Regions from separate parts of the Comamonas terrigena NBRC 13299 genome, predicted to be linked through region 1. Evidence: predicted binding sites of a transcription regulator. Region 1 holds the regulator's gene; the other holds the start of a gene.
The links. Region 1 encodes sigma-54, which starts transcription at its own class of promoters, with help from an activator protein. Its sites were predicted from a motif close to TGGCANGNAANCTGCTTT; they were not measured.

Region 1 (4,989 bases):
CACCGCCGGCCAGGCCATGCCCGCCGCAGCCACTGCGCCTGCCGTGGCCGAACCCCAGCCGCTGGACGAAACCCCGGAGCCGCCGATTCTGGGCAAGCGCACCGACAGCCATGGCTGCAAGCCTTCCACCGGCCATGCCTGGTGCGAACGCACCAAGAGTTGCGAACGCCCCTGGGAGCTGGCCCTGCAGCGCGGCTTTGAAAACACCCCGGCGGGCTGGCACGCCTACTGCGACGGCAGCACCCGCTGAGCACGGCACGCCTGCAGCCCGGCACGGCGGCTGGCGCGCTCGCCCCGCCGCCTACTGCACATGCAGCGGGCTGGCCACGCCACCGGCCAGGGCTTCGACCTGGGCCCGCTGCGGTATGGAAGGCTGGGCGCCCACCTGGCCCATGCACAGGCTGGCGGCACGTATGCCCCATTGCACGGCATCGCCCAGGGCATGGCCTTCGGCCAGCCGGGTGACCAGCGCCCCCAGAAAGCTGTCGCCCGCCCCCGTGGTGTCCAGCACCGGCAGCGCCAGCGCGGGATGGGTGCTGACACGCCCGCCGCAGACGGCCACCGCCCCCTGAGCACCCAGCGTGACCACCACCTGGGACACGCCCCGTGCCAGCAGGCGCTGGGCGGCGTCGGCTGCCGTGGCCGGGCTGTCCACCACCTGATCGCTGTAGGCGGCGGCTTCGACCTCATTGACCACCAGGGTGTGGACCAGGGGCCACCAGGCTTCAGGCAGCTCGCGCACCGGTGAAGGGTTGAAGACCACGCGGCAGCCGGCGCTGCGTGCTGCCTCCAGCACCTGCTCCAGCACGCTGTCCGAGGTCTCGCGCTGCAGCAGCACGAAATCGGCCTGGGCCAGCACGTTCAGCAGCGCCTCATCCGGCAGCTCCAGCAGCACATTGGCGCCGGGCACCACGCAGATCCGGTTCTGGCCATTGCCCTCCACCAGCACCATGGCCGCACCGGTAGAGACCCCGTCCAGCACCTGCACATGGTCCATGTCCACGCCGGCGTCGTGCAGCGCCAGCCGCAGGCTGTTGCCATGGTGGTCGCGGCCTACGCAGCCAAACAGCGTGACCTGGGCGCCGTGGCGTGCGCAGGCCACGGCCTGGTTGCCGCCTTTGCCGCCAGGCAGGTAGCGCAGGCTGTGGGCCATCACGGTTTCCCCGGCCCGGGGCACGCGTTCCAAGTGCAGCACCGCATCCATGTGCAGGCTTCCCACCACGGCGATGCGGGCCACGCTGTGCGGGTGGTCGGGTTCGGGCTGCGCCGACAGCAGCTTGCGAGGCAGCGCGGAAGAAGAAAGCGGTGCAACCATGGGGGGTCTCCTTTGCTGCCAACGGCCGTGGCATGTGCGGAATGAACCAAGGATGGCTGCACGATACCTCCAACTGCCGGCGCTGCCCAGCCGGTTTGCACGGGTCTGGGGGATTGCGGCAGCGCAGCATGCCACGCAGGGGTTCCGCCACCGCGGGCCGTGGCCTCACCGGGCGCCCCGCCGCCCTCTGCAGCCCCGCTGCGCTTACAGCGTCTTGCGCAGATTGGCCGGCGCGATCTTCAGCGCCTCACGGTACTTGGCCACGGTGCGGCGGGCGCACTCGATGCCCTGCTCCTTGAGCATTTCGGCGATCTGGCTGTCCGACAGCGGCTTCTTGGCGTTCTCGGCCGAGACAAACTGCTTGATCAGCGCCCGCACTGCGGTGCTGGAGGCATTGCCGCCGGTTTCCGTGCCCAGCCCGGAGCCGAAGAAATACTTGAGCTCGAAGGTGCCGTGCGGCGTGGCCATGTACTTGGCGGTGGTCACCCGGCTGATGGTGGATTCGTGCAGGCCCAGTTCGTCGGCGATGTCGCGCAGCACCAGCGGGCGCATGGCCAGCTCGCCGTGCACGAAGAAGTTCTTCTGCCGCTCCACGATGGCGCGCGACACCCGCAAGATGGTGTCGAAACGCTGCTGCACGTTCTTGATGAACCAGCGGGCTTCCTGCAGGCGCTGCTGCAGGCCGGCATGGCCTTCGCTGCCCTTGTGGCCGCGCAGCGCACCGGCATACACATCGTGCACGCGCAGACGCGGCAGCACGTCGGGGTTGAGCTGCACGTTGAACTGGGGTGTGCCTTCGCTGGCGCGGCGGCCGGCGCGGGTGACGATCACGTCCGGCACGATGATGTTGCGCTCCACATTGACAAAGCGCCGGCCGGGCCGGGGCTCCAGCCGGGCGATCAGTGCCATGGCCATGCGGGTGCGCTCTTCGCTGCTGCCGGTGGCCTGCATCAGGCGGCGCACATCGCGCCGGGCCAGCAGGTCCAGCGGCTGGGCGCAGATGGTCAGCGCCGTCTCCACCACACTGGCCTCGGCCTCACCGCGCTGCAGCAGATGGTTCAGCTGCAACTGCAGGCATTCGGCCAGCCCCTGGGCGCCCACGCCCACCGGCTCCAGGCTGTGCAGCAGCCGCAGTGCCACGGTGAAGCGGTGCACCAGCTCGTCGAGCTGCTCTGGATCGTCCGTGCCGGCCAGGCCCTCGGCCAGGGACTGCAGCGACTCTTCGAGGTAGCCGTCGTCATTCAGGTTCTCGATCAGGAAACGCAGCACATAGCGGTCCAGCTCGGACAGGTGCAGCGACAGCGACTGGCGCAGCAGGTGGTCGGTCAGCGATTCATGTGCACGGGCCAGATCCAGGGCGCTGACCTCGTCGCCATCGCCGCCCTGGGCGTTGCGCGCCGGGGCATCGCCGCCCCATTCGCTGTCATCGGGGCGCAGTTCGCTGGTGCCGTCGCCCTCCCAGTCGGGGGCATCGTATTCCGTGCTGCCGGGGCCTTCCGCACTGTCGGCGGGCGCCTCCGCAGCCCCTGCCGTCAGCGCGCCATCGGCGGCATAGTCATCGCCCTGCGCCGGCGTGTCCGACTGGGACAGGCCGAAGTCTTCGCGGGGGGCGTCGTCGCTGTCGACTTCCAGAAACGGGTTGTCGTCGAGCATCTGCTCGACTTCCTGCGCCAGCTCCAGCGTGGACAGCTGCAGCAAGCGGATCGACTGCTGCAATTGCGGCGTCAGCGCCAAATGCTGCGACACCCGCAGTGACAAACCAGGCTTCAACGCGACGCTCCCTCTCTGTGATCTTGTGTGTGTGTCGTGGCGGCGGAAGTGACGGGCTACATCCTGAAATGTTCGCCCAGGTAGACCCGCCGGACGTCGGCGTTCTCCACAATCTCTTCCGGTGTGCCCTGCGCCAGCACATGGCCGTCGCTGATGATGAAGGCGTGGTCGCAGATGCCCAGCGTCTCGCGCACGTTGTGGTCGGTGATCAGCACCCCGATACCGCGCTCCTTGAGGAAGCCGATGATGCGCTGGATCTCGATCACCGCGATGGGGTCGATACCCGCAAACGGCTCGTCCAGCAGGATGAAGCGCGGCTGCGTGGCCAGGGCCCGGGCGATTTCCACGCGGCGGCGCTCGCCACCCGACAGCGCAATCGCCGGCGAGGAGCGCAGGTGGTCCACACGCAGTTCCTTGAGCAGATCGGTCAGGCGCCGCTCCACCTCGGCCTTGGTCAGGGGCTTGCCCTGTTCATCCTGCTGCAGCTCCAGCACGGCGCGCACATTGTCTTCCACGCTGAGCTTGCGGAAGATGGAGGCTTCCTGCGGCAGGTAGGACAGACCCAGGCGCGAACGCTGGTGGATGGGCATGTTCGCCACCGAGTGGCCGTCGATGTAGATATCGCCGGCATCGCTGCGCACCAGGCCCACGATCATGTAGAACGAAGTGGTCTTGCCCGCGCCATTGGGGCCGAGCAAGCCCACCACTTCGCCTTTCTGCACGGCCAGGGACACGTCCTTGACCACCTTGCGGCTGCCATAGGACTTGGCCAGATGGTGCACTTCCAGGCGGCTGCTGGCGCCTGGGGCGGTCGGGGTGTCGGAAGAGCGGGTCACGGGTTGCGCGATTTCATGGTGTCCGAAGGCTTGAGCGGCTGCGCACTCGGCGCCACCGGGGCCTGCGGGGGCTGGGTCTTGGGCGCCAGCACGGCGCGCACGCGGCCACCGGAGCCGGCCGCAGCTTCCTCGCTGCCCGGCGTGGCGCGGCGGTTGCCGTCCACGGTGAACACATCGGTCAGGTTGTTGTAGGTGATGATGTTGCCGGTGATGTCGTCACTCAGCGTGGCGCCGGTGTAGCCGCGCAGCTGGCCCCGCTGGATCAGGCGCACATCGTCCTTCTTGCCGTCGTACTCGATGATTTCGCCTTCGCCTTCCACGTACTCTTCGGGTGCACCGGGCTGGGTGTCGCGCTTCTGGCGGAAGAACGCGCGCTTGCCGGGGGCCGCCCAGACCTTGCCGAACTGGTAACCCTCGGCGTCCTGGCGCACTTCCAGCTTGGCGCCGCGCAGCACGATGGTGCCCTTGGTCAGCACCACATTGCCCGTGAACGTGCTGACCTGCTGCAGCTCGTCATGGTGCAGCGCATCGGCTTCGATGTTCATGGGCTTGTTGCGATCGGCCTTTTCGGCCTGTGCCGTGCCCATGGCAGCTGCCAGGACCGTAAGCGCGAGTATCGGGAGGAGTTTGCGTGTCATGTGAGAAGGCATGAATCTTGCAGCCATTGTAGGGCACTGGTTTTCCCCAGGGCTGCCCTGTGGGCGACTCGCAGGGAAATCGACACAAAAAAGCCCGCTGGAAAGCGGGCTGGGTGCAGGGCGGTCAGGCCCTGCCGGGCGAAAGCGGGACCGCTCAGGCCTTGCGGCTCTGGTTGGCCAGGTAATCCACCACATTCAGCACGTTCTGCATGCTGCCGGCGCGGGGGCCGTCGGTGTAGAACTTGCCGGCCACGCCCATGGAAGGCACGCCCTCCACATCGTATTCCTGCTGCAGCGCCGAAGCCTTGCGCACCTGATTGGCCACGGTGAAGGAGTTGTAGATCTCCTTGAACTTGGCCACGTTCGCGCCCTGCTTGCCCACCCATTCGAAGATGGCGTCATCGGTGGCCAGCTTGTTGCGCTCCACGTG
Region 2 (4,989 bases), 1.7 Mb from region 1:
CCCGACGGCGCACGGGCCATGAACCACAGCGCGGCCGGCACCAGCAGCGCCATGTCCACCCAATGCCCGCCCAGGTTGTCTGTGCCCAGCTTGCGGCGCAGCGCAAAATAGACCGGGTAGCCCAGGCAGACGATCCCCGTTTCCAGCGCCAGCCCGCCCGCGCGCCACAGCTCCCACGCCACGCCCAGACTGGCCAGCACCGCAGCCAGCATCTGCGGACGGGTCAGGCGTTCCTGAAACAGCAAGCGCCCTGCCAGCACCAGGATCAGCGGCAGCAGAAAATAGCCCAGCGACACCGGCAGGGCCTTGCCGTGCAATGGTGCCCACATGAAAAGCCACAGCTGCACCCCCAGCAATGCAGCGCTGGCCAGCAGCCCCAGCACCAGCGACGGCTGGGCGCGCACCCGGGCGACCATCGCCTTCAACTGTCCCTGCTCCTGCAGCAGCCACAGCAGTGCCGTGGTGAACGGCAAGGTGACCACCACGCGCCAGCCAAAGATCTGCTCGCCGTCCAGCGGAGCCAGCCAGGGCGCCATGGCATACAGCAGCCCGAACATCACCGAAGCCAGCACCGATGCCAGCACACCCTTGACCATGCCTATCCCCCTTGCAAGCCGCGCATTGTCGGCCATGGCATGCACCTGGCATGACGCGCAGGTGGCGGCATGGTGCAGACAGATGCGCCAGAATGCAGCGCTTGTGCCTTCCTCGACGGGTCTCCCCTTGTCTTCTACCGCCCCCACCCCGGTGCACGGCAGCGCGCTGCGCCAGCCGGGCTTTGTTCCCTTTCTCGCTGCCCGCATGCTGGGCTTCTTCGCCCAGCAGATGCAGGCCATCGTCGTGGCCTGGCAGGTCTATGACATCACCCGCGATCCGCTGTCGCTGGCCCTGGTGGGACTGGCGCAGTTCCTGCCCATGCTGCTGCTGCTGGTGCCTGCCGGGGATCTGAGCGACCGCATGAGCCGCAAGCGCATCCTGGCCGTCAGCTGGAGCGTGGCAGCCTTGTGCGCCGGTCTGCTGCTGTGGCTGACCACGCTGGGCGAACATGGGGTGGGCGGCATCTACGCCGTGCTGGTGCTGTTTGGCTGCAGCCGCGCCTTCACCAGCCCGGCCATGCAAAGCCTGCTGCCCCAGATCGTGCCGCGCGAACACCTGGCCCAGGCCCTGGCGACCAACAGCATGCTGATGCGCACCTCGGCCATTGCCGCCCCCATGCTGGGCGGCCTGCTGTATGGCCTGGGTGGCGGCGAGTTGACCTATGCCGTGTGTGCCGTCGCCCTGGTGCTGGGCGTGCTGCTGCTGGCGGTGGTGCCCGTGCGCTACGCGGCGCCACGCCAGCCGCTAGAAGGCACGATGTGGCAGCGCGCCGCAGAAGGCATCCGCTTCATCCGCAGCCGTCCCATCGTGCTGGGCACCATCTCGCTGGATCTGTTTGCCGTGCTGCTGGGCGGCGTGGTGGCGCTGCTGCCGGTGTATGCCAAGGAAGTGCTGCACACCGGTCCCGAAGGGCTGGGCATGCTGCGCTCATCGATGGCCGTGGGCGAGGTGGCCATGGGCCTGTGGCTCAGCACCCGCCCCATCCAGCGCCATGTGGGCAAGGTGATGTTTGCGGCCGTGGCCGTGTTTGGCATGGCCAACCTGATCTTCTCGCTGTCGCACTGGTTCTGGCTGTCGCTGGCCTGCCTGGCGGTGGCTGGTGCTGCGGACATGGTCAGCGTTTACATCCGCTCGGCCCTGGTGCAATTCTCCACGCCCGACGCCATGCGCGGCCGGGTGAATGCGGTGAACATGCTGTTCATCAGCTCCAGCAACGAGCTGGGCGAGTTCCGCGCCGGTGCCATGGCATCGGCCATTGGTGCCGTGCCGGCGGCCATTGCCGGCAGCCTGTGCACGCTGGGGGTGGTGGGCACCTGGATGCGGGTGTTCGAGCCCTTGCGCACAGTGGACCGGCTGGAAGACGCTGCCCGCTCCAGCAGCCACCCTTCCGCGTGAACCACCGCTGCTTGCAGCGCTCGCTGCAGGTCCTGGGGCCGTAGCCGCATCCCACCACCAGCCCGCTTCCGAGCGGGCTTTTTTGCGCCCCGCGCAGGCAGCGCAACCCGGCACGGCTCGACCAAAAACACATCAATTAACAAGTTCATACACTCGCTCACAAAGCTGCACCAAAGTAGCTTTTCGCATCACGGCATTGGTGCGCACCACAACCATAGCGGTGCAAATTTAATAGCTGCATGCGCTTTCTGTATCTATCCAAGCTGGCATACGAGTTGCACTAGCCAAGGCGGTCTGCGTACTTCCCGCGCGGCCGTCAACAGAAAGCAAGCTGACCTATGCCAGAACAAAAAACTCCACTTACCAGACGGAAACTGCTCTCGATGATTGGCCAGGTGGCCGGTGGCTCGGTGATGTATCAGGCCATGACTTCCCTGGGCCATGCGGCCGAATCCAGCTACACCGGCCCCATCCAGCTGGGCAAGGCCAAGCCCGGGGCCTCCGTGGTGGTGCTGGGCGCCGGTCTGGCCGGCATGGTGGCCGCCGTGGAACTGCGCAACGCCGGCTACAAGGTCACCGTGCTGGAATACCAGAACCGCGCGGGCGGCCGCGCCTGGACGCTGCGCGGTGGCGACAGCTTCACAGAGCTGGACGGCACCACGCAGACCGTGGGGTTTGCCAAGGGCAACTACCTGAACCCCGGCCCCTGGCGTGTTCCCCACAACCACCACGCCATGATGGACCTGTACCGCCGCTACGGCATCCAGCTGGACGTGTTCAACCAGGTCAACCACAACGCCTATGTGCACAGCAGCAAGGCGTTTGGCGGCAAGCCCCAGCGCTTCCGCCATGTCTCCACCGACTTCCGCGGCCATGTGTCGGAGCTGCTGGCCAAGGCCACCAACCAGGGCGCCCTGGATGCCGTGATCCGCAAGGAAGATGCCGAAAAGCTGCTGGCCGCGCTGAAGAGCTACGGCGCGCTGGACAAGGAATACCGCTACGCCGCCAGCCTGCACACCAGCGAATACCGCGGCTATGACATCGACCCGGGCGGCGGCCTGATGGACCGCGCCAAGGCCTCCCAGCCCATCGCCCTGCACGACGTCCTGCAGTCGAACCTGTGGTCGCAGATCGGCGCCGGCAACCTGACCGAATTCCACAGCACCATCTTCCAGCCCCATGGCGGCATGGACATGCTGCCCAAAGCCCTGGCCAAGGACCTGGGCCAGGCCATCCAGTACAACGCCCGCGTCACCCAGATTGCGCAGAACGACAAGGCCGTCACCGTCAGCTACACCCGCAACGGTGCGCCGCAGCAGGTCCAGGCCGACTGGTGCGTGTGCACGATTCCGGCCTCCATCCTCGCCCAGATGGACATCCAGGTCGGCGACACGATGCGCGCCGGCATCGAGGCCCTGCCCTACGGCAGCTCCATGAAGATCGGCCTGGAATTCAAGCGCCGCTTCTGGGAGGAGGATGAACGCATCTACGGCGGCATCACCAACACCGACCTGCCCATCCAGCAGATCTCCTACCCCTCCAACGACTACATGAGCGCCGGCCCCGCCGTGCTGCTGGGCGCCTACGCTTTCGAGAACACCAATGCCTACCGCTTCTCGTCGCTGACACCCAAGGAACGCATCCGCCTGGCCGTGGAATACGGCAGCCAGATCCACCCCCAGTACAAGCAGGAATTCCGCAACGGCGTCTCCGTGGCCTGGCACCGCATGGGCTGGATACAGGGCTGCTTTGGCGCCTGGAACGACACCTTGCGCGAACAGCACTACGACAACATGGCGCAGATCGACAACCGCCTGGTGCTGGCAGGCGAACACATCTCCTTCATCCCTGCTTGGCAGGAAGGTGCCGTGCTGTCGTCGCTAAACGCCGTGCAGCGCCTGCACGCCAAGGCTGCCGCCCTGTGAGCCGCCCCCACGACAAGGAATTGAACACCATGAGCAACACGCATTCTTCCCGTGGTCTCAGCGCCGCCGCCCTGCTGCTGGCCGGCCTGTGCAGTCTGCCTGCACTGGCGGCCCCGGCCACCGGCACGGCCACCGAAGTGATGGCCATCCCCACCGCCGAGGTGGCGGCGCTGCAGGCAGGGTTCTCCGACAGCCGCCAGATCAACACCCAGCGCGGTGGCGACAAGATCTACCAGGCCATCTGCCAGGGCTGCCACATGCCCCAAGGCCAGGGCAGCAAGGGCGCAGGCTTTTACCCGGCCCTCGCCGGCAACACCAAGCTGGCGGCCGGCGCCTACCCCGTCGGCGTGGTGATGAACGGCCTGCACGGCATGCCCAGCTTTGCCGCCCGCCTGAAGGACGAACAGGTGGCCGAGGTGGTGAACTACGTGCGCACGCATTTCGGCAACCAGTTCACCGACGCGGTCAAAGCCGATGACGTGAAGCTTTTCCGCAAGTAAACCGCTCCCCCGGCAGGGCCGCACTGCGCTGCAGCCCTGCTTCTTTTCTCACTCCCGAGCCGCTCTTCGGCACCGACCCTATCGATTGAGGTATTTGCATGTCTTTGCGCACCACCCTGTTCATTTCCACCCTGAGCGCCGCAGCCCTGCTGGCCGGCTGTGCCACCAACGCCAGCCAGAGCCCCGAGCTGATCCGCTACAAGATCCCCAACTCCAGCTTCCCCATCTCCAACGCGGTGGAAGTGCCGCCCGGCGCCAGCACGATCTATCTGTCGGGCAAGGTGCCTGCCATGCAGGACAAGAGCAAGGCCGCCAACGACCCGGCAGCCTACGGCGGTGACACCGAAGGCCAGACCGTCAACGTGCTCAAGAGCATCGACGCCCAGCTCAAGTCCATGGGCCTGACCATGTCCGATGTGATCAAGATGCAGGTCTTCCTGGTCAAGGATCCGGCCAAAGGCAACAAGATGGACTTTGCCGGCTTCATGAAGGGCTACACCCAGTTCTTCGGCACCGCCGAACAACCCCATCTGCCATCGCGCTCGGCATTCGAGATTGCGGCCCTGGCCAAC

Region 2: the regulator sigma-54 is predicted to act here: its motif matches at 2,257-2,274, upstream of CT3_RS06510 (flavin monoamine oxidase family protein).

The regions. Positions count from the first base shown of each region.
Region 1 covers NZ_AP019749.1:4,405,582-4,410,570, forward strand. The annotation lists gene CT3_RS19940 (hypothetical protein) at 1-250, shown strand, start outside; gene CT3_RS19945 (ribokinase) at 302-1,315, opposite strand; gene CT3_RS19950 (RNA polymerase factor sigma-54) at 1,520-3,085, opposite strand; gene lptB (LPS export ABC transporter ATP-binding protein) at 3,142-3,921, opposite strand; gene lptA (lipopolysaccharide transport periplasmic protein LptA) at 3,918-4,559, opposite strand; gene CT3_RS19965 (thiol:disulfide interchange protein DsbA/DsbL) at 4,714-4,989, opposite strand, start outside.
Region 2 covers NZ_AP019749.1:1,417,773-1,422,761, reverse strand. The annotation lists gene rarD (EamA family transporter RarD) at 1-596, opposite strand, end outside; gene CT3_RS06515 (MFS transporter) at 679-1,992, shown strand; gene CT3_RS06510 (flavin monoamine oxidase family protein) at 2,331-3,917, shown strand; gene CT3_RS06505 (c-type cytochrome) at 3,947-4,417, shown strand; gene CT3_RS06500 (RidA family protein) at 4,516-4,989, shown strand, end outside.